4 regions of the Streptomyces inhibens genome follow, and region 1 is predicted to be linked to each of the others. Evidence: riboswitches for the same ligand, from Rfam matches in the RefSeq annotation. Region 1 holds a riboswitch; each other region holds the start of a gene.
The links. Region 1 has a riboswitch for cyclic di-AMP ahead of KI385_RS18785 (transglycosylase family protein). Riboswitches for the same ligand answer to the same signal wherever they lie in the genome.
Positions count from the first base shown of each region.

Region 1 (7,303 bases):
TGCGGGCCGCCCCTTGTCGACAGTACGGGCTGCCGCTCGCGGGCGGTACGGGCCGGGGCGTGTCCTACCGTTTGCCGGCCGGTTTGTCGGCCGAGTCGACGGTGTCCCACAGATTCTCGTACCAGGGGCGCTGCGCCGCTCGCGCCCCCTTCGGTGCGGCGGTGACGCCGGTGCCGTCCTGGACGATGAATCCGGTCTCGCCCGGCATGACGTAGTGCAGATGCCGGCGGGCCTGCTGCCGTACGTACTCCGGGTCCTGCCAGCGGGCCTTCTGCTCGCGCAGCCGGTCGAGTGCGGCACCGGCGTCCTGGGCCTTACGGCGCTGGTCGGCGATGTCCGAACGCTGGGAGACGTACTGCCTTATGGGATACGCGAGGGCGACGACCAGGGAGCACATCACCAGGGCCAGCAGGGCGGCGCGGCCGGTGAGGCGATTGCGGCGGGCCGGGCGGGCGCGGTAGACGCGGGCGGCGGCCTGCTCGCCGAGCGCCTTGAGTCGGGTCGCGGTCGAGAACCGGTCCGCGGGCACGTCGTCTCCCCTTCACTCCCTGACGCCTGACTGCTGAAGCAGGTACGTCCCCGGCAACGGTACGGGACCGCCACCGGGGACGTACGGGGTGCTGGGCGGTTGGCTCGCCCGATTAGCCCTTGCCGCCGTGATCAGCCCTGGCGGAACCGCGGGAAGGCGGAGCGGCCGGCGTAGACCGCGGCGTCGTCGAGGATCTCCTCGATGCGCAGCAGCTGGTTGTACTTGGCGACGCGCTCGGAGCGGGCCGGGGCGCCGGTCTTGATCTGGCCGCAGTTGGTGGCGACGGCGAGGTCGGCGATGGTGACGTCCTCGGTCTCACCGGAGCGGTGCGACATCATGCACTTGAAGCCGTTGCGCTGGGCCAGCTCGACGGCGTCCAGGGTCTCGGTCAGCGAGCCGATCTGGTTGACCTTCACCAGCAGCGCGTTGGCGGAGCCCTCCTCGATGCCGCGGGCGAGGCGCTCGGGGTTGGTGACGAACAGGTCGTCGCCGACGAGCTGCACCTTGGCGCCGAGCTTGTCGGTGATGACCTTCCAGCCGGCCCAGTCGTCCTCGAACAGCGGGTCCTCGATGGAGACCAGCGGGTAGGCCGCCACCAGCTCCTCGTAGTACTCGGTCATCTCGGCGGCCGAGCGGTCCTTGCCCTCGAACTGGTACTTGCCGTCCTTGTAGAACTCGGAGGCGGCGACGTCCAGCGCGAGCGCGATGTCCTGGCCGGGGGCGTAACCGGCTTCCTTGATGGCCTCGAGGATGAGGTCGAGGGCCTCGCGGTTGGAGCCCAGGTTCGGGGCGAAGCCGCCCTCGTCGCCGAGGCCGGTGGCCAGGCCCTTGGCCTTCAGGACCTTCTTGAGGGTGTGGTAGACCTCGGCGCCCCAGCGCAGCGCCTCGGAGAAGGACTCCGCGCCGATCGGGGCGATCATGAACTCCTGGATGTCCACATTGGAGTCGGCGTGCGAGCCGCCGTTCAGGATGTTCATCATCGGGACGGGCAGGACATGCGCGTTCGGGCCACCGAGGTAGCGGAACAGCGGGAGGTCACTGGCCTCGGAGGCGGCGTGCGCGACGGCCAGGGAGACGCCGAGGATGGCGTTGGCGCCGAGCGAGCCCTTGTTGTCGGTGGCGTCCAGGTCGAACATCGCCTGGTCGATCAGCCGCTGCTCGGTCGCGTCGTAGCCGACGAGCTCCGGGCCGATCTGCTCGATGACGGCCAGGACGGCCTTCTCCACACCCTTGCCCAGGTAGCGGTTCGGGTCGCCGTCGCGAAGCTCGATGGCCTCGAAGGCACCGGTCGAGGCGCCGGACGGCACGGCGGCACGGCCCGTGCTGCCGTCGTCGAGGCCGACCTCGACCTCGACCGTGGGATTACCTCGCGAGTCGAGAATTTCGCGGGCTACGACGACGTCGATGGACGGCACGTTGTCTCCTTCATGGGTGTCTGGAGTTCTGCAGCACGAGCCTAACGGGCTTGGGTGCGTCCGCTTGCCCTTGGCCCGCTCCGTGGGACGGAATGGCCCGAAAAGCTTCCCAAATGCCCAGTTCACGGGATGTTTGGGCGCATTGTTCGCCAAACGGGGAAAGTCGCGCGTGAGGGCTGGTCAGGGACGTGCGGCCGGATCGGGTACGGCGCGGGGTTCGGGCCGGTGTGCGGCCCGGGTGCGAGAAACCCCGCCGCGGCGCGCTGGGGGGAACGGCGCGCCGGGCGGGGTGGTCTCACGGAGGAAGAACGGGGCCCGCCGCCCGGGCCCGCGGAATCCCGGTGAGGGGACGGATCAGATGCTGAGCTTCTGGCCCGGGAGGATCAGGTTCGGGTTGCCGCCGATGACGGACTTGTTGGCCGCGTAGACCGACTTCCAGTTGGTGCCGTGGGCCTTGGCTATCTTGGCGAGGGTGTCGCCCGCCTTGACGGTGTAGTTGCCGTGGCCGTTCGACTTCTTCGGGGCCGGCTGCGCCTTCTCCTGCGCGGCGGCCGGGGTCTTCTTCACGGCGGCGGTGTTCTCCTGCGGCGCGGACTTGGTCTGCGCGGAGGAGCCGGAGGGGTTGACGTCGGCGGCGGGGCCACCGGAGGTCAGGCCGCCGGCGGCGGCGCAGGACCAGGCGCCCGGGCCCTGGATGGCGAGGAGCTTCTCGGCGGCGGCGATCTGCTGGTCCTTGGTGGCCAGGTCGGCGCGCGGCGCGTACTGGGTGCCACCGGCGGCGGCCCAGCTGGAGTTGGAGAACTGCAGGCCACCGTAGTAGCCGTTACCGGTGTTGATCGACCAGTTGCCGCCGGACTCGCACTGAGCGACCTTGTCCCAGGTGGCGACGGAGGCGGCGGAGGCGGAGGTGGCACCCATCAGCGGGACGGCGACGGCGGCACCGGCGACACCGGCGAGGGTGGCGACGCGGACGGCCTTGGAGGGACGACGGTGCTTGCCCTTGTTGATCAGCATGGTTCGTTCGTTTCCTCACCGACGCCTACGAGGTGAGCTGTCGGGTTCGGGCTGTGAGTGCCCGGCCGGGTGCACATGGCGCACCCGGCTTCACCCCAAGCCGGCTGACCCGCTTTCGCGGGCGGGGCCGGCACTTACCTTGGTTCCCCCGCTCCTGCCTTCGGCGCTTGCGCGTCAACTGCCTTCGATCACCGGCAGGATTCGGCGTGTGATCGACGGGCCCGCTTTGGCGAGCGGTCCCGACCGTAAGCAGCAACCCCCTTGATGTTCAAACCCCACCATCTGAACCAAGTTGACCGTTTTTGATCACGGGTTGGTCACATATCCGCAGGTGAAGCCCGTTATGACGGCAATGAGCAGACTGGGGCGTGACGGGCAACGAGAGCCTTGTCTCACTTTCACGAAATGGGACGAAGGCGGCGAACTAGCCTTCCTTGTGCCCGAGATCGAGCAGCTGACCCGGCTGGATCAGGTCCGCGTCGGAGCCGACGACGCCCTCGTTGCGCTCGTACAGCGCGGGCCATCCGCCGGGCAGCCGATGGGCCTGGGCGATGGCTGACAGGCTGTCACCCGGGCGCACGGTGTAGTCGCCGTCGGCCGCCGGGCCCGTACGGTGCGCGTCATCGCCGCGCGAGGCGTGCCGGCCGCCGGACGTCCGGTCGCCGTCGCCCTCGTCGCCCGCATCGCCGCGGTGCTTGCCCTTCGCGGGCACTTCACCCGGTATGCCGGCATTGTCGGTACGTCCGCCGCCGTCGGCCGGGTCGGCGGAGTGCGAGGCTTCGCCGTCCTCCTCGCCGGGCTTCGTGGAGCCGGACGGCTCCGGGGTGCGGTCCGTGCCCTGGGTCGCGTCGCCGGAGCCGGCCGAATCCGAGTCGTCGGGCGCGGACGGCGAGGGCGTCGTGCCGGACGGCTCGTCGGTCCGCCCGTCGGCCCGTCCGTCGGCCTGTCCGTCGGCCTGTCCGTCGGCCTGCCCGTCCTTCTTCCCGCCGGTCCGCCCGTCGTGCGGCCCGGAGGAGTCCGAGCCGTCGGGCTCGTCGGACGCATCGGACCGGTCCCAGGGGTCCGAGGAGCCTTCGGCGTCCGACGGGTCGGGCTGCGGGGTGGCGGTGCTGCCCGGGTTGACCTCCGGCGCGCGGCCGTCCTTGGTCAGTCCGGCGTCGACGGCACAGCTCGGCCAGGCGTCCGGGCCTCGGTCGTCGAGGATCGACTCGGCCACCGCGATCTGCTGGGCGCGGCTGGCGAGGTCGGGGCGCGAGGCATAGGCCGAGCCGCCGTAGTTGTCCCACATGTCCTGGGTCAGCTGCAGCCCGCCGTAGTAGCCGTTGCCCGAGGCCGAGCTCCACACGCCGCCACTCTCACACTGGGCGACCTTGTCCCAGGTCGCGGTGTCGGCGGCGTGGGCACCGCTCGCGCCGAGCAGTGGCAGGGCGATACCGGCCCCGGTCACTCCCGCCGTGACAAAGATGGCCGGTGCCTGACGGGGGCGACGGTGTCGGCCGTTCCCGGAACGCATACGGATGCCTTTCGCGCAGCGGTTGAGTTGTTCGACGATCCGTTCGAAGCGCTGCCCGGCCGGCCGATACGGGCGAGGCGCACCAAAAATCCGGTTCGCCCCGTCGTCGCGTCGCCCGATCGAGTGAAGCCTGTCGATCGTCGATCGAAAGGTAGCCGGGGTCACGGGTAGTCACAAGTCGGTGTAGCGCGGATCACGTAAAGGTCACGCGGGTGACGCTGCGTCACATATGACTGCGTCCCAGGTCAGGGCCGCTCGGGCGTGAACTCCACGGGCAGCGACCGCAGTCCGCGCATGATGAGACCACCGCGCCAGCGCAAATCGCCAGGTTCCATGGCAAGTCGGATGTCCGGGAGCCGGGTCAGCAGCGTGGCGAGGGCGGTCTGTCCTTCGAGCCGGGCGAGCGGTGCGCCCAGGCAGTAGTGGATGCCGTGTCCGTATCCCAGATGCTGGTTGTCACGCCGAGTCAGATCGAGAACATCCGGCTCGGCAAAGCGCGCCGGGTCGCGGTCCGCGGCGGCCAGCACCACCAGGACCGGATCGCCCTCGGCGATCGTCTGCCCGCCGAGCGTCAGCTCCTCGGTCGCGAACCGCCAGGTCGCCAGCTCCACCGGCCCGTCGTAGCGGAGCAGTTCCTCGATGCCGGTGGTCAGCAGCTCGGTGTCGCCCGCCGCGATCGACTTCTGCAGCAGCTCGCGCTGGGCGGGGTGGCGCAGCAGCGCATAGATGCCGTTGCCGATGAGGTTGACGGTGGTCTCGAAGCCGGCGAAGAGCAGGATGAACGCCATCGCGGCGGCCTCGTTCTCGGTGAGGTGCTCGCCGTGGTCGGAGGCCCGGATCAGGCCGGAGATCAGATCCTCGTCCGCCTCGGCGGTCTCCCCCAGGGACTCGCGCTTGCGGTGGATCAGCTCGGCGAGGTAGCCGCGCATCTTCTTCACGGAACGGGCGACTCCGCCGCGCGGTCCTCCGCCGTGGCGGATCATCATGCCTGCCCAGTCGCGGAAGTCGTCCTGGTCCTCGCGCGGGACGCCGAGCAGATCGCAGATCGCGTAGATGGGCAGCGGAAACGCGAACTCATGGATCAGATCGGCCGCACCGCACTCCGCGCCGCCCTGTTTGGCGATCATGTCGTCGATGAGCCGGTCGGTCAGCTCCTGGACGCGCGGGGCGAAGGCCGCGACCCGGCGCGGGGTGAACGCTTTGGAGACCAGCCGGCGCAGCCGGGTGTGGTCCGGGGGGTCGATGTTGAGCAGATGTGTCATCAGGTTGGCGCTGCGCTCGCCCGGGATGCCGACCTTGCCCTTGCCGTGTGCGGCCTCGCTGTGGTGCACCGGGTTCTTGGAGAGCCGGGCGTCGGCGAGCGCCTGCCGCGCCTCGGTGTAGCGCGTCACCAGCCAGGCCTCGACGCCGCTGGGCAGCGCGGTCCGGTGCACCGGCGCATGCTCGCGCAGCCACGCGTACGCCGGGTACGGGTCGGAGGCGAACTCCCAGGTGAACAGCTCGGGCGCAGCCTCGGCCGCGGGGCAGCCGGCGGGGGCGTCCGCGCGGGTGGCGTCGTCGGGGAGGGCGTGGGGCTTGTCGTGCACCTTCCGACCGTAACCGGTGGGCGCACGCCGGCGCTCGGACGGACCACCCGGGCCCCACGGCACACCCGGCCGCTACCCCGGATCCACCCCCAGCCCGGCCAGGAAAGCCAGCGCCGCCGGCGACGGGCCGAGCGCGCTCCACACCACCCGCTCGGTACGCTCCGGCGCCGGCCGTACCCGCACGATGTGCAGCCCGGACAGCTCGGAGGCGATCGCCTCGGGGACCATGCCGACGCCCAGGCCGGCGCGTACCAGCTTCGCCAGGAACTCCACGGTGGTCACCTCGAACGCCACCTCCGAGGTCAGCCCCGCCGCACGGAACGCCTCGTCCCGCTGCCGGCGGGCCGCGGAACCCGCCGTGAAGTCGACAAAGGTCTCCCGCGCCATGCGCGACAGCGTGGTCCATTCCCGCCCGGCCAGCGGATGCCCCGGCGGCACCACCGTGACCAGCTCGCCGCGCGCCAGCTCCTTCTCCCGTACGCCGACCGTGCGGGCGTCGGGCACCAGCCCGACGAAGGCGACATCCAGCACGCCCTGTCGCACCTTCTCGATGAGCGGATCGCTCATCTCCATCTGCAGACTGATCCGCACCTGCGGACAGCGGGTACGGAAGGCGCCCAGTTCACGGGCGAGATCGACGGCCGCGACGGTGGAGATCGCGCCCACCGCGAGCCGGCCGCGCACCTCGCCGGTCGCCGCCGCCACCTCCGCCCGGGCCCGCTCGGCCGCCTGCAGCGCCTGCCGGGCGACCGGCACGAACGCCTCGCCGGCGACGGTCAGCCGGACACTGCGGCTGGTCCGGTCGAAGAGCCGGGCGCCGAGCTCCTTCTCCAGCCGGGCGATCTGATGGCTGAGCGCGGACTGCACGACATGACACCGCTCGGCGGCCCGGGTGAACCCACCGGTCTCGGCCACCGCGACGACATAGCGCATCTGCTGGAGCTCCATATCCGTCGATGCTAGCGACCATCGATCTCGAAATGCGATGGATGCGATGACAACGATGTGTTGGACTCATCGATGGTGCCGGGCCCAGGCTGGGACGTGCCCGCCGCCACGGTGGCCGCGGGCGACACGGGGAGGTCAACTCATGGCACGCGCACACCGATCGGAACCGGGGAGGCTGGGACGCGGCACGCTGCTGCTGATGTCCGTCGCCACCGGCCTCTCGGTCGCCGGCAACTACTTCGCCCAGCCCCTGCTGGACGTCATAGGCCACGATCTGCACCTGTCCGCGTCCACCGCC
Region 1 is NZ_CP084681.1:4,128,282-4,135,584, forward strand. It holds gene KI385_RS18775 (FtsB family cell division protein) at 65-529, opposite strand; gene eno (phosphopyruvate hydratase) at 661-1,944, opposite strand; gene KI385_RS18785 (transglycosylase family protein) at 2,299-2,958, opposite strand; cyclic di-AMP (ydaO/yuaA leader) riboswitch at 2,966-3,134, opposite strand; gene KI385_RS18790 (transglycosylase family protein) at 3,383-4,471, opposite strand; gene KI385_RS18795 (cytochrome P450 family protein) at 4,717-6,057, opposite strand; gene KI385_RS18800 (LysR family transcriptional regulator) at 6,130-7,005, opposite strand; gene KI385_RS18805 (MFS transporter) at 7,148-7,303, shown strand, end outside.

Region 2 (7,303 bases), 3.1 Mb from region 1:
GCCCCGCCAGCGACGCCACGGGCTTCGCCAGCGGCACACCCGAGCCGTCCCGCCGCGGATCCGTCTCCGGCAGCTCGACCGGGGAGCCCTTGGCATCCGCGGCCCGGACCGGCGCCGGCCCGGCCCACGCCTGGGTCAGGCAGTCCTCGCCCTTCAGGAACCGCTGGCAGCGCACACCGCCGGTCGCCCGGCCCTTGCGCGGATACTGATCGAACGGGGTGATCTTGGCCGTCGCCACCGAGTCGTCCAGCGTGCCGTGCGAGCCGGCGACCGTGAACACCATGGCGTCGGCGGCCGGATCGACCGCCGCGAACGAGATCACCTTCGCGCCCTCGCCCAGCTTGACGCCCGCCATACCGCCCGCGGGCCGGCCCTGCGGCCGCACCTGCGACGCCGGGAAGCGGAGCAGTTGCGCCTCGTTGGTGATGAAGACCAGGTCCTCCTCACCCGTACGCAGCTCGGCCGCGCCCACGATGCGGTCGCCGTCCTTGAGGGTGATGACCTCCAACTCCTCCTTGTTGGCGGGGTAGTCGGGCACCACCCGCTTGACGACGCCCTGCTCCGTACCGAGCGCCAGGCCCGGCGAGGACTCGTCCAGCGTCGTCAGACAGATCACTTCCTCGCCGTTCTGCAGCGTCAGGAACTCGGACAGCTGCGCGCCACCGGAGAGATTGGGCGCCGCCGCCGTCTCCGGGAGCTGCGGCAGATCGATCACCGAGATCCGCAGCAGCCGGCCCGTGGACGTCACCGCGCCCACCTCGCCACGGGTCGTCGCCGGCACCGCCGAGATGATCACGTCATGCTTGACGCGCTTGGCCTCGGCGTCGAAGGGCACCTCGCCGGTGACCGTACGCGCCAGCAGGCCCGTCGAGGACAGCAGCACCCGGCACGGGTCGTCGGAGACCTCCAGCGGCACCGCGCCGACCGTGGTGCCGGCCGACTCCAGCAGGACCGTCCGCCGGTCCGTGCCGTACTTCTTCGCGACCGCGGCCAGCTCGTTGGAGACCAGCTTGCGCAGCTCCGCGTCCGACTCGAGGATCTGCGTCAGCTTCTCGATCTCGTCCTGCAGCCGGTCACGCTCCGACTCCAGCTCGATACGGTCGAACTTGGTCAGCCGGCGCAGCGGGGTGTCGAGGATGTACTGCGTCTGGATGTCGCTGAGAGAGAAGCGCTCGATCAGCCGCTCCTTGGCCTGTGCGCTGTTCTCGCTGGAGCGGATGAGGCGGATCACCTCGTCGATGTCCACCAGGGCCGTCAGCAGGCCCTCGACCAGGTGGAGACGGTCACGCCGCTTGGTCCGCCGGAACTCGCTGCGCCGGCGCACCACCTCGAAGCGGTGGTCGACGTAGACCTCCAGCAGCTCCTTGAGGCCCAGCGTCAGCGGCTGGCCGTCCACCAGCGCGACGTTGTTGATGCCGAAGGACTCCTCCATCGGCGTGAGCTTGTAGAGCTGCTCCAGGACGGCCTCGGGGTTGAAGCCGTTCTTGACCTCGATCACCAGCCGTAGGCCGTGCTCACGGTCGGTGAGGTCCTTGACGTCCGCGATGCCCTGCAGCTTCTTGGAGCCGACCAGGTCCTTGATCTTGGAGATGACCTTCTCGGGGCCGACTGCGAAGGGGAGTTCGGTGACAACCAGGCCCTTGCGGCGGGCGGTGACACTCTCCACCGTGACCGTCGCGCGGATCTTGAACGTGCCGCGGCCCTTCTCGTACGCGTCCCGTACGCCGCCGAGGCCCACGATCCGGCCACCCGTCGGCAGGTCGGGACCCGGCACGAAGCGCATCAGGGTGTCGAGATCGGCGTTCGGATGCTTGATCAGGTGGCGGGCCGCGGCGATGACCTCGCCCAGGTTGTGCGGCGGCATGTTCGTCGCCATACCGACGGCGATGCCGGAAGTGCCGTTGACGAGGAGGTTCGGGTACGCGGCGGGGAGTGCGACCGGCTCCTGCTCCTGGCCGTCGTAGTTCGGCGCGAAGTCGACGGTGTCCTCGTCGATGGACTCCGTCATCAGGGACGTCGCGGACGCCATCCGGCACTCGGTGTACCGCATCGCGGCGGGCGGGTCGTCGTTGCCCAGCGAGCCGAAGTTGCCGTGGCCGTCCACCAGCGGGACCCGCATGGAGAACGGCTGCGCCATGCGCACCAGGGCGTCGTAGATCGACGCGTCGCCGTGCGGATGGAGCTTACCCATCACCTCGCCGACGACCCGGGCGCACTTGACGTAGCCGCGGTCGGGCCGCAGGCCCATCTCGTTCATTTGGTACAGGATCCGGCGGTGCACGGGCTTGAGACCGTCGCGGGCGTCCGGCAGGGCGCGCGAGTAGATGACCGAATACGCGTACTCGAGGAAGGAACCCTGCATCTCGTCGACGACGTCGATGTCGAGGATCCTCTCCTCGAAGTCGTCCGGCGGCGGGGTCTTCGTGCTGCGGCGGGCCATCGCGGCTGCGGCTCCTTCTGCTGCGTCTACTGCCGAGGTCGGGGAGGCGACGTCGGGACGACGTCGGTCAATCGGTCGGGTCAACCAGCTGTGGGATCAACCCGCGAGTATCTCTGAGTCTGACGCGGACCATTGTGGACCGCCCCACTGACAACGCCGACCGCGACTCCCCCTTCGGCGACTCCGGGCGCCGAGCGCGGGGCACGTTCGGGGCCGGTCGCACGGGAACTTCGCCAGATGCCGACGCGCTTGCATACAGTGACAGAACTTCCTCGCAAGCGGATCGAAGGGACGTACATGCCCATGGGTCACACGGCCACAGAACAAGCCGGCTCCGGCGGCCTGACAGCAACCGAGCACCGGCTGGCCAACGGCCTGCGCGTGGTGCTCTCCGAAGACCACCTGACACCGGTCGCAGCGGTCTGCCTGTGGTACGACGTCGGTTCCCGCCACGAGGTCAAGGGCCGTACGGGCCTGGCTCACCTCTTCGAGCACCTGATGTTCCAGGGCTCCGCGCAGGTGAAGGGCAACGGCCACTTCGAGCTGGTGCAGGGCGCCGGCGGCTCGCTCAACGGCACCACGAGCTTCGAGCGCACCAACTACTTCGAGACCATGCCCGCCCATGAGCTGGAGCTCGCGCTCTGGCTGGAGGCGGACCGGATGGGCTCGCTGCTGACCGCGCTCGACGACGAGTCCATGGAGAACCAGCGCGACGTCGTCAAGAACGAGCGCCGCCAGCGCTACGACAACGTCCCCTACGGCACGGCCTTCGAGAAGCTGACGGCCATGGCGTACCCCGAGGGCCACCCGTACCACCACACGCCCATCGGGTCGATGGCCGACCTGGACGCGGCGTCCCTGGAGGACGCGCGGGCGTTCTTCCGCACGTACTACGCGCCCAACAACGCCGTCCTGTCGATCGTCGGTGACATCGACTCCGCACACACGCTGGCCTGGGTGGAGAAGTACTTCGGCTCGATCCCCTCGCACGACGGCAAGCAGCCGCCGAGGGACGGCACGCTGCCCGACAACATCGGCGGCGAGCTGCGCGAGGTCGTCGAGGAGGATGTGCCCTCGCGTGCCCTGATGGCGGCCTACCGCCTGCCGCACGACGGCACCCGTGAGGCGGACGCCGCGGACCTCGCGCTGACCGTCCTGGGCGGCGGCGAGTCCTCCCGCCTGTACAACCGGCTGGTGCGGCGCGACCGCAGCGCCGTGGCCGCAGGCTTCGGCCTGCTGCGGCTGGCCGGCGCGCCCTCGCTGGGCTGGCTGGACGTGAAGACGTCCGGTGGGGTGGAGGTCCCCGACATCGAGCGCGCGGTCGACGAGGAGCTGGCCCGCTTCGCCGCCGAGGGGCCGACCCCGGAGGAGATGGAGCGGGCGCAGGCCCAGTTGGAGCGCGAATGGCTGGACCGTCTGGCGACGGTCAGCGGCCGCGCCGACGAACTGTGCCGCTTCGCCGTCCTGTTCGGCGACCCGCAGCTCGCGCTGACCGCCGTCCAGCGGGTCCTGGACGTCACCCCCGAGGAGGTGCAGGCGGTCGCCAAGGCCCGGCTGCGCCCCGACAACCGCGCGGTGCTCGTCTACGAGCCCACCGAGCCGACCGACGCCGCCGACACCGAGGAAGGGGAGGCGGACCAGTGAGCGACGCCACCACCCACGCGGGTTCCCCCGCGAGCACCATGGACTTCCACCCGCAGCCCCAGGGCGGCGCGCCCAAGCCGTGGGCCTTCCCGGCCCCCGAGCGCAGCCAACTGCCCAACGGGCTCACCCTGCTGACCAGCCACCGCCCCGGCCAGCAGGTCGTCGCCGTCGAGATCAATCTCGTCGCCCCTCTGGACGCCGAGCCCGAGGCCCTGGACGGCGTCGCCACGATCATGGCGCGCGCCCTGTCCGAGGGCACCGACAAGCACGACGCGGAGGAGTTCGCCGCCGAGCTGGAACGCTGCGGCGCCACCCTGGACGCACACGCCGACCACCCCGGCGTACGGGTCTCCCTCGAGGTGCCGGCCTCCCGGCTGCACCGCGCGCTCGGCCTGCTCGCCGACGCGCTGCGCGCCCCCGCGTTCCCGGACAGCGAGGTCGAGCGGCTGGTGCGCAACCGCCTCGACGAGATCCCGCACGAGCTCGCCAACCCGGCCCGGCGTGCCGCGATGGCGCTGTCCAAGGAACTGTTTCCGGCCACCTCTCGCATGTCGCGGCCCCGTCAGGGCACCGAGGAGACCGTCGCCCGCGTCGACGCCGCGGCCGTCCGCGCCTTCTACGACGCCCATGTACGGCCCGCCACGGCCACCGCCGTCATCGTCGGTGACTTCACCGGCATCGACCTGGGCGCGGCGCTCGCCGACACCCTCGGCGCCTGGAGCGGCTCCACCGCCGAGCCGCTGAAGGCCTCGCCGATCATCGCCGACGACACCGGCCGTGTGGTGATCGTGGACCGCCCCGGTGCCGTCCAGACGCAGCTGCTCATCGGCCGTATCGGTGCAGACCGGCACGACCGGGTGTGGCCCGCGCAGGTCCTCGGCACGTACTGCCTGGGCGGCACCCTCACCTCGCGGCTGGACCGCGTGCTGCGTGAGGAGAAGGGCTACACCTACGGGGTGCGCGCCTTCGGCCAGGTGCTGCGCTCCACCGCCCCCACGTCTCCCGAGGGAGCCACCGGCGCCTCGCTGCTCGCCATCAGTGGCTCGGTGGACACCGCCTCCACCGTCCCGGCGCTGGAGGACCTGTGGCAGGTGCTGCGGACCCTCGCGGCAGGGGGGCTGACGGACGAGGAGCGGGATGTCGCCGTGCAGAACCTCGTCGGGGTCGCGCCGCTCAAGTACGAGACCGCGGCGGCCGTCGCGGGCACTCTCGCCGACCAGGTGGAGCAGCAGCTCCCGGACGACTTCCAGGCGCAGTTGTACGTCCGTCTCGCGGAGACCGGCACGGTCGAGGCGACCGCGGCGGCGGTCAACGCCTTCCCGGTGGACCGACTGGTCACGGTCCTGGTGGGTGACGCGGCGCAGATCGCCGAGCCCGTCAAGGCGCTGGGCATCGGTGAGGTGACGGTCGTCAGCGGCTAGCCCGTCATGTGACGGATGGTCACATATCGACAAAGCGGCTCCCGTGGTGCTCGTTCACCGCGGGAGCCGCTGTATGTCCGGTTTATCACGGCTGGTTGCCGGATTCTTGTGGCATCCCGCACAAAAAAGCGGTTCTGTTTGCCGATTGAAAGTTGCCCCGATTAGCGTCGGTCCGGCTGTTCGTCACAAGTCCGCCACAACAGTGGCACCGAACAGTCATCGCCGAGTCCCCGTACGGCGCGAGCCAGGGGAGCCGGGGACCCACATGTCCCCTGGGGTGAATCGGACTCCTCTTCGGAGGAGCCCGTAGGAGACCTTCCTGCTCCGAACCCGTCAGCTAACCCGGTAGGCGAGAAGGAAGGAAAGGACAAGCCAGCACATGGCGTTCACCCGTGCCACCGGGAAGCACCGTCGTGCGAGCCGCACCGCTCGGACGACCCGCAAGATCGCCGGCATAGCCACCCTCGCGGCCGGCGGCGTTGTCGCCTCCGTGGCCTCGCCGGCGCTGGCCGCCACGGACGAGGCGCGCACCCACGACACCGGTCTGCAGCAGGCCGTCGTGCTGGGTGACGAGCTCGCCAACAGCATCGAGGCCCAGGCCGACGCGCAGCAGGCCGCCGCCGAGGTCGCCGCCGCCAAGGCGAAGGCCGAGGCCGTCGCCAAGAAGGAGGCCGAGCGGCGCGCCGAGGAGGCCCGGAAGAAGGCCAAGGCCGCCCACGAGGCCAAGGTCCGCGCCGCCCGCGACGCGGAGCGCAAGCGCCTCAACGCCTTCGTCGTCCCCATCGCCGACTCCTACGTCTCCACCGCGTACAAGGCCTCCAGCGGCCTGTGGTCCTCGGGCAGCCACACCGGCATCGACTTCCACGCGGCCTCCGGCACCTCCGTCCACGCCGTGGGCGCGGGCACTGTCGTCGAGGCCGGCTGGGGCGGCGCGTACGGCAACAACATCGTGATCAAGATGCACGACGGTACGTACACCCAGTACGGCCACCTGTCGTCGCTCGGCGTCTCGGTCGGCCAGACCGTCGCCCCGGGCGAGCAGATCGGCCTCTCCGGCGCCACCGGCAACGTCACCGGCCCGCACCTGCACTTCGAGGCCCGCACCGGCCCCGACTACGGCTCGGACATCGACCCGATCGCGTATCTGCGCTCCCACGGCGTCAACGTCTGAGGCGCCGCCTCGCCGACGCCTGAGGCACCGCCTCGTCACTGTCCGAGGCGCCGCCTCGTCGGTGTCCGAGGCGCCGCCTCGTCGGTGTCCGAGGCGCCGCCTCGTCGGTGTCGGCCTTGTCCGGCACCCCGCCTCGCACCGTCTTCCGAAGCCCCGGTCCCCCAGCCGGGGCTTCGGTATATCCGGCGAGCGGTCCATGCACGCCGGATACATCGATGACGGCCTGCGACTGGCCAAAAAATAACCATGAATAACAGGAGTCCGCCGGAAAAGCCGTCCCGGTCGAATAGAGTCACGGAAAAGTCGCCGACCGGCGGCGTTTCCAGGAGATTACGGCGGAGGCACGGACGATGCGAGGCCATATTTCCGCGCATGCGGTGTGCACGGCGATTCGCGAGGACATTGTGTCCGGTGCGCTGGCGCCGGGGAGCAGGCTGATCGAGGAGATCCTGGCGGCCCGCTACGGCGTCTCGAGAGTGCCGGTCCGTGAAGCGCTGCGCACCCTGCAGTCCGAGGGGTTCGTCACCACCCGCCACCACGCGGGCGCCTGTGTCGCCGAGCCCACCGAGCAGGAGGCCGCCGATCTCCTGGACGTCCGCGGCCTGTTGGAGCCGCTGGGCGCCGCCC
Region 2 is NZ_CP084681.1:7,263,510-7,270,812, forward strand. It holds gene KI385_RS32820 (DNA gyrase/topoisomerase IV subunit A) at 1-2,440, opposite strand, end outside; gene KI385_RS32825 (M16 family metallopeptidase) at 2,744-4,084, shown strand; gene KI385_RS32830 (M16 family metallopeptidase) at 4,123-5,505, shown strand; cyclic di-AMP (ydaO/yuaA leader) riboswitch at 5,716-5,872, shown strand; gene KI385_RS32835 (M23 family metallopeptidase) at 5,885-6,676, shown strand; gene KI385_RS32840 (GntR family transcriptional regulator) at 7,027-7,303, shown strand, end outside.
Region 2: it holds a riboswitch for cyclic di-AMP, as region 1 does, so the genes downstream of both, KI385_RS32835 (M23 family metallopeptidase) here and KI385_RS18785 (transglycosylase family protein) in region 1, are expected to answer to the same signal.

Region 3 (7,303 bases), 570 kb from region 1:
GCCGCGGTGATCGTCATCGGCGCGTTCCGGGAGGCGGCCGAGCAGGAGGCCACCTTGGAGGCGGTGGCGGGCCGGCTGGAGCGGGCGCTGCAACGGGAGCGCGGGCGGCGCGAGGGGCCCGACCGGCACGAGGGCTTCACCACCGCCGTACTGGCCGAGATCCCCGCCAACGGACAGTCCGTACTGCGCGTCCTCAACCGCGGCCATCCCGCCCCGTTGATACTCACCCCGGACGGCGGACTACGTGAGCTCGCCCCCGCCTCGCCGGCGCTGCCCCTGGGGATGAGCGAGGTGGCGAACTGGCCGGACCGGCCGGACGAGACCTTCTTCCCGGCCGGCTCCCTGCTGCTCTTCTTCACCGACGGGGTGACCGAGGCCCGGAACCTGATCGGCCGCTTCTACGACCCGTCGATCAGGCTGCGCGGCCGCCACTTCCAGGGACCGGGCGACCTCTTGGACACGCTCATCGAGGACGTCGCACGGCATACGGGCGGGGCGCCGGCCGACGACATGGCCCTGCTGGCGGTGCAGCGGCCGATGGGGAAGTAGGGGCCGGCCGGCCCTCAGAGCCTGCCGGGCGGGTTCTTACGGGCGTGGAGCCGCTCAGCTCCCCGTCGTCCGCGCTGCCCCGGCCGCTTCCTCCGCACCCCGCAGCCGGTGCAGGCTCTGCCCGTGCGGGCCGGTGAGCGCGACGGGGCGCCCGTCCAGCGCGAGGGTGAGCAGCAGCTCGTCCTCGGGGTGCGGCAAGGGGGGCGCCGGCGCGGTGATCCACGGCAGGACGGAGTGGTGCTCGTTGGAGATCCAGTGCCCGCCGCCGGCCCGCCCCTCCAGCAGCGACCGTACGAGCTGTGCGAACTCCTCGCGGCGGGCGGGCGGGAGATAGGTCAGCACGGCGCTGTGGAAGATGACCAGCGTCGCCTCGGGCGGCGCCTCGGCGGCGAGCGCGGGCAGCTCGTCGATCAGATCGCCGCGCACGATCCGCGGCCGCGGCGCCGCCCGGACGGCCTCGACGGCCGCCGACAGCCGCGCCGCGCGCTCCTCGTCGCCCGGCCATACGAGCGCCCGCAGCCAGCGCAGATCGTCCGGTACGGCGACCGGGTCGAGCGGGTTGAGGTCGATACCGGCACGCCAGGCGATCTCGGGCAGCCGGTCGGGCAGCCGCTCGGCCGGCCACTCCGTACGGCACCCGAACACCACCGGGCTCCCCGGCGCCCCCACCTCGACCGCCCCGGCACCATGGGCGCCGCCCTCGTCCCCGTACCCCTGCTGATACCGGTACCGATAGCGGTCGGGGTGCAGACACAGCCCCGCCGACGCGCCGACCTCCAGCAGCGCCAGCGGCTGCGGCAGACGGGCGAGCAGCGGCAGCAGGGTGGCGCAGCGGGCCGGTTCGTTGGTCTGGGTGGCGCGCTGCATGATCACCGCGCGCACCTTGTCCCAGTGCCGGATCGTCCACTCGCGCCAGCGCCCGTAGGCCGCCGCGCCGTGCGGGCCCTGCTCCGCGTGCGGGCCGTCGAGATACCGGACGGCGGCGAGCAGGAGGTTCGGCTGCCGCTTGTCGCCGGCGGGCAGCGACCCCGACAGCAGATCGCAGAACTCCGGGTCCTGGCTGATCCGCGCGCTCAACTCCTCATGGGCGTCGGACCGCCCGCGCGCCTCCCGCCAGGAGAAGTCCCGGTACCGCTCCGCCACTCCCCGCGTACCGGCACCGCTGTCGATGCGCTCGTCGCTCGTGGTGTAGGGGGTGCGCGCGAGGTGTCCGGTGTTCGTGGCGCTCTCGGAGTGTCCGGCGTTCCCGACGTTGACGACCATGATCCGACGTTACTGCTCTCACGCTCCGTAACTGGGGGGCACCCCTCCGCATAACGACTGACGCACAATCAACGAGAGATCGTTTAGGAGTGCGCGGTCAACTCGCCCTGGTTTGCGACCTTGGCGGAGGAAAAAGTCCATGCCAAAGCTTGTGCGGAGCACATATGGATTCGCGGGAAGGCTTGGAAAACGGCTGCGATCTCTATTACTGTCCGATAACGCAGCGCGGTCGTCCCAGCCGTCGCAAGAGGCGGCACCGCGCGCCGACGCCGAATCCCGCACGCGCACTTCACGCACCTCCAGCGCTTCGAACTGCACCAAGGGAACCGGGGAACCACCTCCTTGGGGTGAATCGGACGCCCCCTCGCCAGAGGGCGCCCGTAGGAGACCTTCCTGCTCCGAACCCGTCAGCTAACCCGGTAGGCGAGAAGGAAGGAAAGGAGTGCGCCCCCGTGGCGTCCAACAGGCCTGCCCCCGAGGCTTCGTCCCCGTACGAGCTCGATGACCGAGGAGCCTTCCCGGGCCCCGGTGCGGACAACAACAGCGACGGGCCGTGGGAGGAATGGAATCCCGGCGAGGACTCGCTCCGCCCCGTCCGCGGTAAGCACCGGGTGGCCAGGCAGCGTGGCGGCGGACTCGCCCGCAGCGGCACGGTCCTGGGCGTCGGCGTCATCGCGGCGGTCGGCGCGGGCGGCATGGCCGCGGCCGAGAACCGCCCGCCGGTCCCGATCTCGATGCCCGACATCGGCGGCATGGCCGACGACATCTCCGACAAGCTGCCGGACGCCAAGTCCCTGCCCGGCATCGGCGACCTCATATCCGACTCGGACGCGAACGAGGGCGCCGACTCCGCCGCCTCGGCGAACGCCGCTTCCGCGGCCGACTCCCCGGGCCCGCTGAGCCGGACCACGCAGACGGGTACGGACGCCGGCGAGGCGCTGCGCAGCCGCATCCTCCAGCAGGCCGACGCACAGCAGGGCGCCGCCGAGCAGGAGGCCCGCGAGGCCGCCGAACAGGCCGCGATCCAGCAGGCCGCGAAAGAGGCGGCCACCCAGCAGAAGGCGGCCGAGAAGGCCGCGGCCGCCAAGGAGGCGGCAGAGCTGGAGGCCAAGCGCAAGGCGGAGGAAGCGGCCCGTCAGAAGGCGGAGGCGGAACGCCTGGCCAAACTCGCCAAGAGCTTCATCGCCCCGGTCTCCTCCTACACCCTCACCGCCAGCTTCGGCCAGGCCGGCGACCGCTGGGCCGCGGACCACACCGGGCAGGACTTCGCCGCCCCAACGGGCACTCCCGTCAAGGCAGTTCACTCCGGCACCATCACCCAGGCCGGCTGGGCGGGCTCGTACGGCTACCGCATCGTCCTCACCCTCGACGACGGCACCGAGCTCTGGTTCTGCCATCTGTCCTCGATGGTGAAGACCTCCGGCAAGGTCGACACCGGCGATGTCATCGGCCGCGTAGGTGCCACCGGCAACGTCACCGGCCCCCACCTCCACCTGGAGGTACGCCCGGGCGCCGGTGACCCGATAGACCCGATGCCGTGGCTGCGCGACCACGGCGTCAACGTCTGACGCATCCGACACCGGTTGCCGTTGGGTTGCTGATGGAGGGGAGGGGGAATATCCCCCCTCTCCTCAACGCTGCAACCACGTATGACCGCGACACCGCACACCCCCCATGCCCCCAAGGCCCTCGGCTCGCTCTCCGTCTCGCCCCTCTCCCTCGGCGGCAACGTCTTCGGCTGGACCGCCGACGAGAACGAGTCCTTCGCCGTCCTCGACGCGTATGTGGCGGGCGGTGGCAACTTCATCGACACCGCGGACGTCTACTCCGCCTGGGTGCCGGGCAACAAGGGCGGCGAATCCGAAACCGTCATCGGCAACTGGCTGGCCTCCCGCGGCAATCGCTCCGATGTCGTCATCGCTACCAAGGTCGGCGCGCACCCCGACTACAAAGGGCTGTCCGCCGGCACGATCAAGGCCGCGGTCGACGAGTCCCTCACCCGTCTCCGCACCGACTACATCGACCTCTACTACACCCACTACGACGACGAATCGGTCGAGGTCTCGGAGTTCCTCACCGCCCTCAACGACCTCGTCCAGGCCGGCAAGGTCCGTGAGATCGCGGCCTCCAACATCTCCGCGAAGCGCCTGGAGGAGTCCCTGGCCTTCTCCGCCCGCGAGGGCCTGGCCCGCTACGTCGCCCTCCAGCCGCACTACAACCTGGTCTCCCGCGACACCTACGAGGGCGAACTCGCCGATGTCGCCGCCCGCAACGGCGTGGCGGCCGTCCCGTACTTCGCCCTCGCTTCCGGCTTCCTGACCGGCAAGTACCGCCCGGGCACCACGGTCGACAGCGCCCGCTCCGAGGGCGCCGCCAAGCACGTGACAACCGACCGCGGCCTCCGCGTCCTCAAGGCCCTCGACACCGTCGCCGCCGCCCACGAAGCCGAGGTCGCCACCGTCGCCCTCGCCTGGCTCGCCGCTCAGCCCACCGTCGCGGCCCCCATCGCCAGCGCCCGCACGGTCTCCCAGCTCCCGGCCCTCCTCGCGCTCGCCGACCTGCCCCTCACCGAAGCCGAACTCAAGCTGCTGACCGAGGCTTCGGCCTGACGCAGACGGGATACGGGGGCGGGGCGGGGCGGGGCGGGTCCGGACGATGTGGCTCCGGACCTGCCCCCGCCCCGCCCCGCCCCGTACGCGTACAAGCCCTCCGTGACCGGACCAGGCCTACGCCCGACGACGATCAACCGCCACCCACGACGCGAGCGCAACCCCACCCGCCACCGCGAACACCGAAGGCCAGGCCCCGATCTTCTTCGCCAACGGATGCGACCCGGCAAACGCCGCCACATAGGCCCCACTCAACGCAGCCGCTGTCGCATTCCCGGCCTTCTGCTGCCACCCCCGCGCCGCCACGGCCCCCGCCGCCGCCAACGCCACACCCCCGAGCGGCCTCTTCTTGGTCCACCGGGCAACGGCGTAGCCGCCTACGATCCCACCCGCGGCCACAGCTGCCGTCGGAAACCCAGCCATCACCAGAACCTCCTCATCAGCGGACAAGTCCTCCCGACCCTACGCCGCAGGTCGGGCAAGATTTCGAGGCCTTCGGCTTGGCGGCAAGCGTGATGACACTGCGGTCCGTTACCACAGGCCCGCACCTCGTACGGCACGGAGAAACTGCAGCCAGGCATCCCCCGAAAAGGTGATCACGGGGCGGGTGGGGTTCTTCGAGTCACGGACGGCGATTTTTTCCGCCCGGAACGCTGTTTCGACGCACTCGGTCGTGCTGGCGCCGCTGTATGACGACTTGAACCAGGTGTCCGCAGCAGCTGCTATGGGCACTTCCTGCATCACAGCTCCTTGTATATGTGTTCAATTAGGACTGAAGAAGCGGCCATGTCCAACGCTTGGGCGCGGAGATAGTCAAAGGCAAGCCGGTACCGCTCCAGCTCCTCTTCCTTCTCCATGAAGATCGAACCAACGTGGATGTCTACGTACACCACATCGAGCGAGGGCTCGGCACCGCCGAGGATCACGAAGCTTCCCATGGCGGCTGAATGTGCTCCCTTGGCAAAAGGCAGCACCTGCAGGGTGATCTCGGACGACTCGTTGGCTCGCAGCAGATGCCTCAACTGCTCACGCATGACCTCACGCGACCCGACAACCCTCCGGATCACGGACTCATCGATGATGGCCCAGATGTGCGGGGGCTTGGCTCGGTCGAGGATTTCCTGCCTCTTCATGCGGATGTCCACAAGGCGCTCGACTTTGTCTGGCGGGAGCCGCATCTCCGACGCGTGTTGTACGGCCTCGGTGTAGCTACGGGTCTGCAGGAGGCCAGGAACGTACAGGCAGGCGAAGTGGTCCTCCCGTACCGCCTCGTCCTCCAATGTGAGGAGCAGATTCATGCTCTCAGGAATAGAGTCTGCGAAAGAGCTCCACCAGCCTTGCCGCTTCGCATCTCTCGCCAGAGCGACAATGACTGTGTGTTCGGCCTCACTTGCTCCGTACTCGCGGCACAGTGCATCGACAACAGGCCACTTCACCGGACCTTCCTGAGTCTCATAGCGACTGACCGTGGCCTTCGAGACATCGACGAGCCGCCCTGCCTCTTCCAGTGTCATCCCCTTGCGGGCGCGCAGTTTGCGCAGCATCGCGCCAAGCTGACGCCGACGCGTGGTTGCCCTGGCTGCCATGGTGCGACTCCCCTCTTTGCTGGCCTTCCGGCTGGCCAGCACCAACAAGGCTATGACTGCACGAAGTTGACGTACTAGCAGATTCACCCGATGGAGTTCTGTGAGAAGTTACATGGAGAGACTTCTCGCTGTCATACTCGTAAGCGAAGCGCTACGCAGCGCAGCCGTACGGATGCGACAGGCGCAGTGCTGCCCTGGCGCGGGAGGGAGTGCGGCTATGTCCAGCCGCGAGATCACCGAACCCCGACTCCGTTGCGTACTGTCATTCGAGGCAGTCCCGACTCAAATCGCAGAACTGCGGAAGGCCGTGAGAACTCAGTTGACGGTCTGGGAGTCGTCGGCCTTACCGATGAAGTCCAGCTGGCGTTCACCGAACTCGTCAGCAACGTCATCCGGCATGTGGGAGAGGGAGCCGCAGCTACTCTCGTGATGGATTCCGAAGGCGAACGTCTACGCATCGAGTTGCACGACAAGAGCTTTGCTGTGCCCATCACGTCGAGCCCAGAGCGCGAAGCTGTGTGCAGCCGGGGCCTGCACCTGCTAGCGGCCATGATTACCGACTGGGGAACGGCCATCACCGCGACAGGCAAAGCGGTCTGGTGCGAGTTTTCGGTGGAGGCGGCTCAGCCGTGCCGCCGCATCCGCCGTGGTGGGGCCATCTTGGAAAGTCACAGCCGCCAGGCCGGAGTCCCGGTGATGGCGCTTCCCGGCGGTGCTCCTGTGCTGCAGGACGCTGTGACAAACCTGATTGCAGATCTGCTCCATTGGCTCACGGCACAGGGCGGGGACCCTGACGACTTCCTGGACCGCGCCCAGATGCATTACGAGGCTGAGCCGGAAGCTGCTTGATGGCGGCTTCAGCCAGCGGCGGCATATACGGACGGTTGGCCGCACCGTGCTCCGCGATCTCGGCGCGCAGAGCCTTGGGTGTACGCCATGATTCGCCGAGGCGGTTTCTGTGGCACATGCGATGGCAGTTGGAACACAGGAATGCAAGGTCTTCGAGTTCGGTCTCGCGAGGCCCTGAAGCATGGAGGGGCAGCACATGGTGCACTTCGATGTAGTCCATGCCGAGGTCACCGTAGAAGCGCCCGAAGTGGAAGTCGCAGACTTCGCACTGAAGGGGCTGTCCGATGCGGCGCGCTGCGTCGATCTTACGGCGGCGGAGCCTGGGGTTCCGCTCGCGGGCGATGGTCCACCGCGCAAGGAGGCGGCCTTCGAGTGCGGCGGCACCGTCCTCCCCTACTTCGTCCGGCTGCTCGGGGATTCGGGCGAGTTCCCCGGAGCCAATCCCGG
Region 3 is NZ_CP084681.1:4,694,934-4,702,236, reverse strand. It holds gene KI385_RS21455 (PP2C family protein-serine/threonine phosphatase) at 1-549, shown strand, start outside; gene KI385_RS21450 (DUF2332 domain-containing protein) at 604-1,812, opposite strand; cyclic di-AMP (ydaO/yuaA leader) riboswitch at 2,106-2,253, shown strand; gene KI385_RS21445 (M23 family metallopeptidase) at 2,265-3,380, shown strand; gene KI385_RS21440 (aldo/keto reductase) at 3,462-4,421, shown strand; gene KI385_RS21435 (hypothetical protein) at 4,539-4,844, opposite strand; gene KI385_RS21430 (DUF397 domain-containing protein) at 4,953-5,162, opposite strand; gene KI385_RS21425 (helix-turn-helix domain-containing protein) at 5,162-6,007, opposite strand; gene KI385_RS21420 (ATP-binding protein) at 6,260-6,856, shown strand; gene KI385_RS21415 (HNH endonuclease) at 6,777-7,303, opposite strand, start outside.
Region 3: it holds a riboswitch for cyclic di-AMP, as region 1 does, so the genes downstream of both, KI385_RS21445 (M23 family metallopeptidase) here and KI385_RS18785 (transglycosylase family protein) in region 1, are expected to answer to the same signal.

Region 4 (7,303 bases), 1.9 Mb from region 1:
CAAGCTCGCGCTGTCCCACCCGGACCGCTACCGCGCCGCGGTCGCCATGTCCGGCTACAACGACCCGGCGCTGGAGCCGGACTCGCTCGCCGGCAAGGACCCCAAGCTGCGTATCGAGTCCAACCCGATGCACATCCTGAAGTCCGCCAACGCCGCCGGTAGGCCGCCGCGTACGGCGCTGTATGTGTCGGGCGCCGCGGGCGACGGCTACCAGGCGGGCATCGGACTGCGTCAGCTCGCGAAGCGCCCGACGACGGTGACCGTGCAGCAGATCTCGGCGCTCGCGGGCGGCCACACCACGGCGGTGTGGCGGCAGCAGGTGCCGGAGATCTTCCGGTGGTTCGGGACGCAGCTCAGGGGCTGAGATCCGTCACGCGGCACCGTCGGCATCCGCCGCGGCGTCCAGCGCAGGCACCACGCCCAGCTGCTGGAACAGCTCCAGCGTGTTCAGTTCGTCCCAGTGCTCGGCGAACATGCCGTCCGCCACACGCCAGATGTCGATGGAGCGCATCTCGATGCTCCGGCCGGTCGCGGGTATCCCGAGGAACGGTCCGGTGTGGGTGCCGCGGCAGACGAAGCGCCCGACCACCCGGTCGCCGGCCACCACGAGGTCCTTGGTTAGCGTTGCTAACTCTACTAGCAACGCTAACTCGCATGGCCCTGTCCTGCAGTAGCAATGCTTCAATAGCTAGCTTTGCTAGCGCCGAATTGTGTGCCGGAGGTGCCGGAGGCGCTGCGCCCGTACGCAGACCCCTACGCGGGCCGGGTCGCCGCCGCGAACGGCATCTGGTCGATCGGTGCGATCCGTACCGGCGCACCCGGATGCGGAGCGTGGATCATCTTGCCGTCACCGATGTAGAGCCCCACATGGCTGATGCCCGAGTAGAAGAACACCAGGTCTCCGGGGGCCAGTTGGGACCGGTCGATACGTGGCCCGGAGCTGACCTGGGTGTAGGTCGTACGGGGCAGGGAGACGCCGCCGGACTTCCAGGCGGCCTGGGTCAGGCCCGAGCAGTCGTATGCGGAGGGGCCGGTAGCGCCCCAGACGTACGGCTTGCCGAGTGCGCCGTACGCGAAGGAAACGGCCTGCGCGGCACGGGCGTTGGGAGCCTGCGCGGATGCCGCAGCGGCGGCCCCCGAGCCGGTGGGGACCCCGCCGAGGAGGCCGTCACCGCGCCCCGCCCCCCGGTCCGCACGGCCGTCGGCCGCCCCGCCCCGGGAGCCGTCCCGGCCCGCCATCCGCCGCCGCTGCTCCGCAGTCAGCCGGTCGAGCAGCTGCTCCGCGGCGTCCAGCTTCCGCACGATGGTGACCCGGTGCTTCTTCAGCGCGGTCTCGGTGCCCACCAGCCGCTCCGCGGTGTCCTCGGCCCGCTGCCGGACCTGCCGTACGCTGCCGAGCCGGCGCGCGTAACCGGCCACCGCGGTCGCCTGGTGGCTGCCCGTACGCTCCAGGACCGCGGCGCCGTCCAGATAGCGCTGCGGATCGGCGGACAACAGCAGCCGTACGGTGGGGTCCACGCCGCCGGAGCGGTACTGGCTTGCGGCCATGGTGCCCAGTTCGCCGCGGGCGGCGTTCAGTTTCCGGGTCCTGCGGGCGGCCTCGTCCTGCAGTCCGCTCAGCTCCTGGCGTGCCGTATCGGCGGCTTCCTTCGCACCGTTGTACTTCTGCGTGGCCACCTCTGCCTCCTGGTACAGCGCGTCGACCCGGCCCTTGACCTGGGCGGGGGTGGGCTCGGGTACGGCCTGGCCGGTGCCGTCGAAGGTGGTGGCGGTGGCGGCACCCGCGAGGGCCAGGGTGGCGGCCGTACGGGCGGTGCGCGCGCTGCGCGAGCCGCCTCCGGTGAGCGAGGCGAGCGGATGCTGCCTGGGCTTGCGGTGCGAGGCCACGGTGGCCGTCACTTCCTTCCCTTCGGGCCCTGGGTCCGGAGGCGGTCCGCAACGGGGGAGCGGACCGCCGCCGGACCTCTCGGCGGGGCGGTCGACGAAACGCCGGTGTGGAGCCCGGCGTTGGCGGGGAGTCGACCGCTTGGAGGAGGACGCTAAGCCTGGGCGCCACGGAGGTGAGTCCGCTTGCGCGGCATTGCCCGCTTTCGACCGCTGCCGGTACGCGGGTGACCGCGGCGCCGCGGGCGCACGGCCGGGAGCGGTCTGCCGTGACCGATGCGGCGATTGTCGGCGCCCTGCCTGAAGGGCCGTGCTATGCGGCGGCTACGATCCAGCACTATGGACGTAGTAATCAATATCTTCGTCGGCCTGCACATCATCGGCATCGCCTCCCTGCTGGGCGGCTTTCTGACCCAGATGAAGGCGATGAGCGCGGGCACCGCCCGCTTCGTGCCGGCCATGCTGCACGGCGCGCTGACGATGCTGGTCACCGGCATCGTGCTGGTCGGCCTCAACCAGGCCCAGGACCACCCCGTCAACAACATCAAGATCGGCATCAAGATGGCCGTTCTGGTGGTGATCCTGGCGCTGGTCTACGTCAAGCGGGACGAGGAGAAGGTCGACAAGCCGCTGTTCGGCGCGGTCGGCGCACTCACGATCGCCAACATCTTCATCGCGGTGCTCTGGACCTGAGCCGCCGGTACCACCACGGCACCACTACGGCACACCGCGCGGGCATCGCGCTCCGGACTCCGGAGGCGACGGCCGCGCGGTGGCGTGTGGGGGGTGGCCGTGGGGGGTGGCCTTGTGGGGGAGCGGGGCCGGGCTCAGGCCGGGCGGACGCTCCCGTAGATCGGCATGTAGTAGATCGACTCCTCCCGGACGTTGGCACCCGGGTGCGGCGCGTGGATCATCTTGCCGCCGCCTATGTACATGCCTACGTGGCTGATGTCGTCATAGAAGAACACCAGGTCACCGGGCTTGAGATCGCTGGTCGCCACCCGCTGGCCGACCTTGACCTGGTCCCAGGTCGTGCGCGGCAGATCGACCCCGGCCGCCTTCCACGCCGCCTGCGTCAGCCCCGAGCAGTCGTAGGAGGTGGGGCCGGTCGCGCCCCAGACGTACGGCTTGCCGATCTGGGCGCGGGCGAAGGCGAGCGCCTTCTCGGCCTTGGTGGTGGACGAGTCGCCGGTCGAGCCGCCGTCCGTCGAGCCACCACCGGTCTGGCCGCCGGTGGAGCCGCCGCCGTCCTGCTGCTGCTGCTGACGCTCCCGCTCCTGCTGCCGGCGCGCCTCCTCCTCGGCCTTGCGCTTGGCCGCCGCCTCCTTCTGGCGCTCCAGCTCCGCCAGCCGCGCCTTCTCCTGGGCGGTCAGCCGGGACAGCAGCTGCCGGGCCTCGGCCAGCTTGTCCTGGACGGCACGCTTGGACTCCTTCAGGGAGGCCTGCGACGTCTGCAGCTGCTCCAGGCTGCGGGTCGCCTCGGCCCGCTGCCGGGTGGCCGCCGCCTGCTGCTCCTGGTAGTCGGTGACCGCCTGCTTTTGCCGACCGGTCAGCCGCTCCATCAGGTGGTTGCGGTCGACGAACTGCTGCGGGTCCTTGGCGAGCATCAGCTGCGCCGTCGGGTTCATGCCGCCGGTGCGGTACTGCGCCGAGGCGAACATGCCCAGCTCGCGCCGGGATTCGTTCATCTTCTCCGCGCGCTTGGCGGCGGCGTTCAGCAGGCCGTCCACGGTGTCGCGCTGATGATCGGCGTGCTCCTTGGCCGCGTTGTACTTCTGGGTGGCCACCTCGGCCTGGCGGTAGAGGCCGTCGACCTTCTGCTTGACCTCTTCGATGGTGGGCTTGGGCGCGCTGGGGGCCGCGTCGGCGGACTGCGAGAGCAGGGTGACCGAGGCGAGGGCGGCGGTGGTGAACCCGGCCGCCGCACGACGACTCCCGGGGGAGGTGAGGACGCTGGTGCGCGGCTTGCGATGGGACGCCAAGGCCGGCAACTCCTTCCGTGGACCGCCTACCGGGTTAGCTGTCGGGTTCGGGCGGGTGTCGCTGACGGAAGGCTTGCCCTACGGTCCGGACGTCTGCTGGCGCAGTCGTACGGATCGATTCACCCCATTGGTGCTGGTGGGTCCCCGGCTCCGGGTGCCTGGCGGCAGGGCCGGACTCGGCGCGGGCGGCCCGTGCGGACGCGGTCGTCCGCGGGGAGGCGGGCTGCCTGAGCGAGGACGTTAGCCAACTCGTGTGGCTCCTGTGAAGGCTGATGTTCGATATGCCCGAAACCTTTTCGTGACCTGAACGCGATGAGGGGCTCCTTGTGGCAGATGTCGGATTCGGGTAGGTGGGTGCGCGCCCCGGCCGACGCGCGGACGGCCCCCTGACCAGCCACAGCGCCGCGGCCCGCCCCGCACGAGGCCGACTATCGCCCACTCCGCAGCACGCTGTCGGTGCGGCGGCCTAGACTCGGTGGGCGATGAGCAGCCTCTTTGACGACAGCTTCCTGGCGGACCTCGGCCACAAGGGCGAGGAGGAGCACCCGCCACCTCCCGAGGACGAGCACGGCCCGGCCCCGGAGGAGATCCCCGCCGACCTCTTCGGCGGGAAGTTCGACGCGCCCGTGCCCAGGGAGGCGTACTACCGCGACGGCGCCGCCCGCCCGCCCGTCGACGCGGCGGCGCTGCTGGAGGGGCTCAACGACGAGCAGAAGGCCGCCGTGGTGCACACGGGCAGCCCGCTGCTGATCGTCGCCGGCGCCGGCTCCGGCAAGACCCGGGTGCTGACCCACCGCATCGCGCATCTGCTCGCCGAGCGCCATGTCCACCCCGGCCAGATCCTCGCGATCACCTTCACCAACAAGGCCGCCGGTGAGATGAAGGAGCGCGTCGAGGAGCTGGTCGGCCCGCGTGCCAACGCCATGTGGGTCTCCACCTTCCACAGCGCCTGCGTACGGATCCTGCGCCGCGAGTCCAAGAAGCTGGGCTTCACGTCCTCCTTCTCGATCTACGACGCCGCCGATTCGAAGCGCCTGATGGCCCTGGTCTGCCGCGACCTGGACCTGGACCCCAAGCGCTTCCCGCCCAAGTCCTTCAGCGCGAAGATCTCCAACCTCAAGAACGAGCTTATCGACGAGGAGACCTTCGCCGGGACGGCGGCCGACGGTTTCGAGAAGACTCTGGCCGAGGCGTATGCGATGTACCAGGCGCGGCTGCGCGAGGCCAACGCCCTGGACTTCGACGACATCATCATGACGACGGTCAATCTGCTCCAGGCCTTCCCGGATGTCGCCGAGCACTACCGCCGCCGCTTCCGCCACGTCCTCGTCGACGAGTACCAGGACACCAACCACGCCCAGTACACCCTCGTCCGCGAGCTGGTCGGCCCTGGTACGGCCGAGATGCCCGCCGCCGAGCTGTGCGTCGTCGGTGACGCCGACCAGTCGATCTACGCGTTCCGCGGCGCCACGATCCGCAACATCCTCCAGTTCGAGGAGGACTACCCGGACGCCACGACGATCCTGCTGGAGCAGAACTACCGCTCCAGCCAGACCATCCTGTCCGCCGCCAACGCCGTCATCGAGCGCAACGAGAACCGCCGCCCCAAGAACCTCTGGACGGACGCCGGCGCCGGCCCCAAGATCACCGGCTATGTCGCCGACACCGAGCACGACGAGGCGCAGTTCGTCGCCGACGAGATCGACCGGCTGACGGACGCCGGCGACTCCAAGGCCGGCGATGTCGCCGTCTTCTACCGCACCAACGCCCAGTCCCGTGTCTTCGAAGAGATCTTCATCCGGGTCGGGCTGCCCTACAAGGTCGTCGGCGGTGTGCGCTTCTACGAGCGCAAGGAGGTCCGCGACGTCCTGGCGTATCTGCGGGTGCTCGCCAACCCCGAGGACACCGTCCCGCTGCGCCGGATCCTCAACGTCCCCAAGCGCGGGATCGGCGAGCGCGCCGAGGCGATGATCGACGCCCTCTCCTCCCGCGAGAAGATCACCTTCCCGCAGGCGCTGCGCCGGGTCGACGAGGCGTACGGCATGGCCGCCCGCTCGACCAACGCCGTCAAGCGCTTCAACGTCCTCATGGAGGAGCTGCGCACGATCGTCGAGTCCGGCGCCGGGCCCGCCACCATCCTGGAAGCCGTCCTGGAGCGTACGGGCTACCTCGCCGAACTCCAGGCCTCCACCGACCCGCAGGACGAGACCCGGATCGAGAACCTCCAGGAACTCGCCGCCGTGGCCCTGGAGTTCGAGCAGGACCGGGAGGAGGCGAACCCCGGCACGCTCTCCGACTTCCTGGAGCAGGTCGCCCTGGTCGCCGACTCCGACCAGATCCCCGACGAGGACGAGGACGGCAGCGGCGTGATCACCCTCATGACGCTGCACACCGCCAAGGGCCTGGAGTTCCCGGTCGTCTTCCTGACCGGCCTGGAGGACGGCGTCTTCCCGCACATGCGCTCGTTGGGCCAGACCAAGGAGCTGGAGGAGGAGCGCCGGCTGGCCTATGTCGGCATCACCCGCGCCCGCGAGCGGCTGTACGTCACCCGCTCGACGATGCGCAGCGCCTGGGGCCAGCCCTCGTACAACCCGCCCTCCCGGTTCCTGGAGGAGATCCCGGACGACTATGTCGAGTGGAAGCGCACCGGCGCCGCGACGCCGTCCGCCTCGATGGGCGGCCTGAAGGCGGGCAGCGGGAGCGGTGGCGGCTTCGGCGGGGGCATCGGAGCCACGCTGTCGTCGGCCCGCTCCAAGGGCCCGAGCGGCTTTGCGACCCGCCGTGCCACGGACCGCCAGGTGGCCTCGCTGGCCGTCGGCGACCGCGTTACCCACGACAGCTTCGGGCTCGGCACGGTCGTCGGCGTCAAGGGCAGCGGCGACAACGCCGAGGCGACGATCGACTTCGGCGGCGAGAAGCCGAAGCGGCTGCTGCTGCGCTATGCGCCGGTGGAGAAGCTGTAGGAGCGGTCGGCGCCGGGCGGAGCGGGGACGCCCGGCGCGCGGGAACCGTACGGCGGCGGTCAGTTCGGGTTGAGACCGTGGCTGCGCAGCCAGGGCAGCGGGTCGACCGCCGAGCCGCCGCCGGGGCGCACCTCGAAGTGCAGATGCGGGCCCGTGGAATTGCCGGAGTTGCCCGAATACGCAATCTGGTCACCGGCCTTGACCGACCCGGACCGGATCTTGGTGCTGCTCAGATGGCAGTACCACGTCTCGGTGCCGTCGGGCGCGGTCACGATCGCCATGTTGCCGTAGGCGGAGTTCCACTGGGTGCGTACGGTGCCGTCGGTGGCGGCCATGACGGGGGTGCCGTAGCTGACCGGGAAGTCGATGCCGGTGTGCACGGACATCCAGTTCACCCCGGCCTGGCCGAAGAGCGCGCTCAGCCCGTGCTGGGTGACCGGCAGCACGAACTTGGGCCGCATGGCCTCCTTGCGG
Region 4 is NZ_CP084681.1:6,056,969-6,064,271, forward strand. It holds gene KI385_RS27625 (alpha/beta hydrolase) at 1-364, shown strand, start outside; gene KI385_RS27630 (ester cyclase) at 371-604, opposite strand; gene KI385_RS27635 (C40 family peptidase) at 754-1,899, opposite strand; gene KI385_RS27640 (hypothetical protein) at 2,224-2,577, shown strand; gene KI385_RS27645 (C40 family peptidase) at 2,712-3,866, opposite strand; cyclic di-AMP (ydaO/yuaA leader) riboswitch at 3,874-4,043, opposite strand; gene pcrA (DNA helicase PcrA) at 4,349-6,829, shown strand; gene KI385_RS27655 (M23 family metallopeptidase) at 6,889-7,303, opposite strand, start outside.
Region 4: it holds a riboswitch for cyclic di-AMP, as region 1 does, so the genes downstream of both, KI385_RS27645 (C40 family peptidase) here and KI385_RS18785 (transglycosylase family protein) in region 1, are expected to answer to the same signal.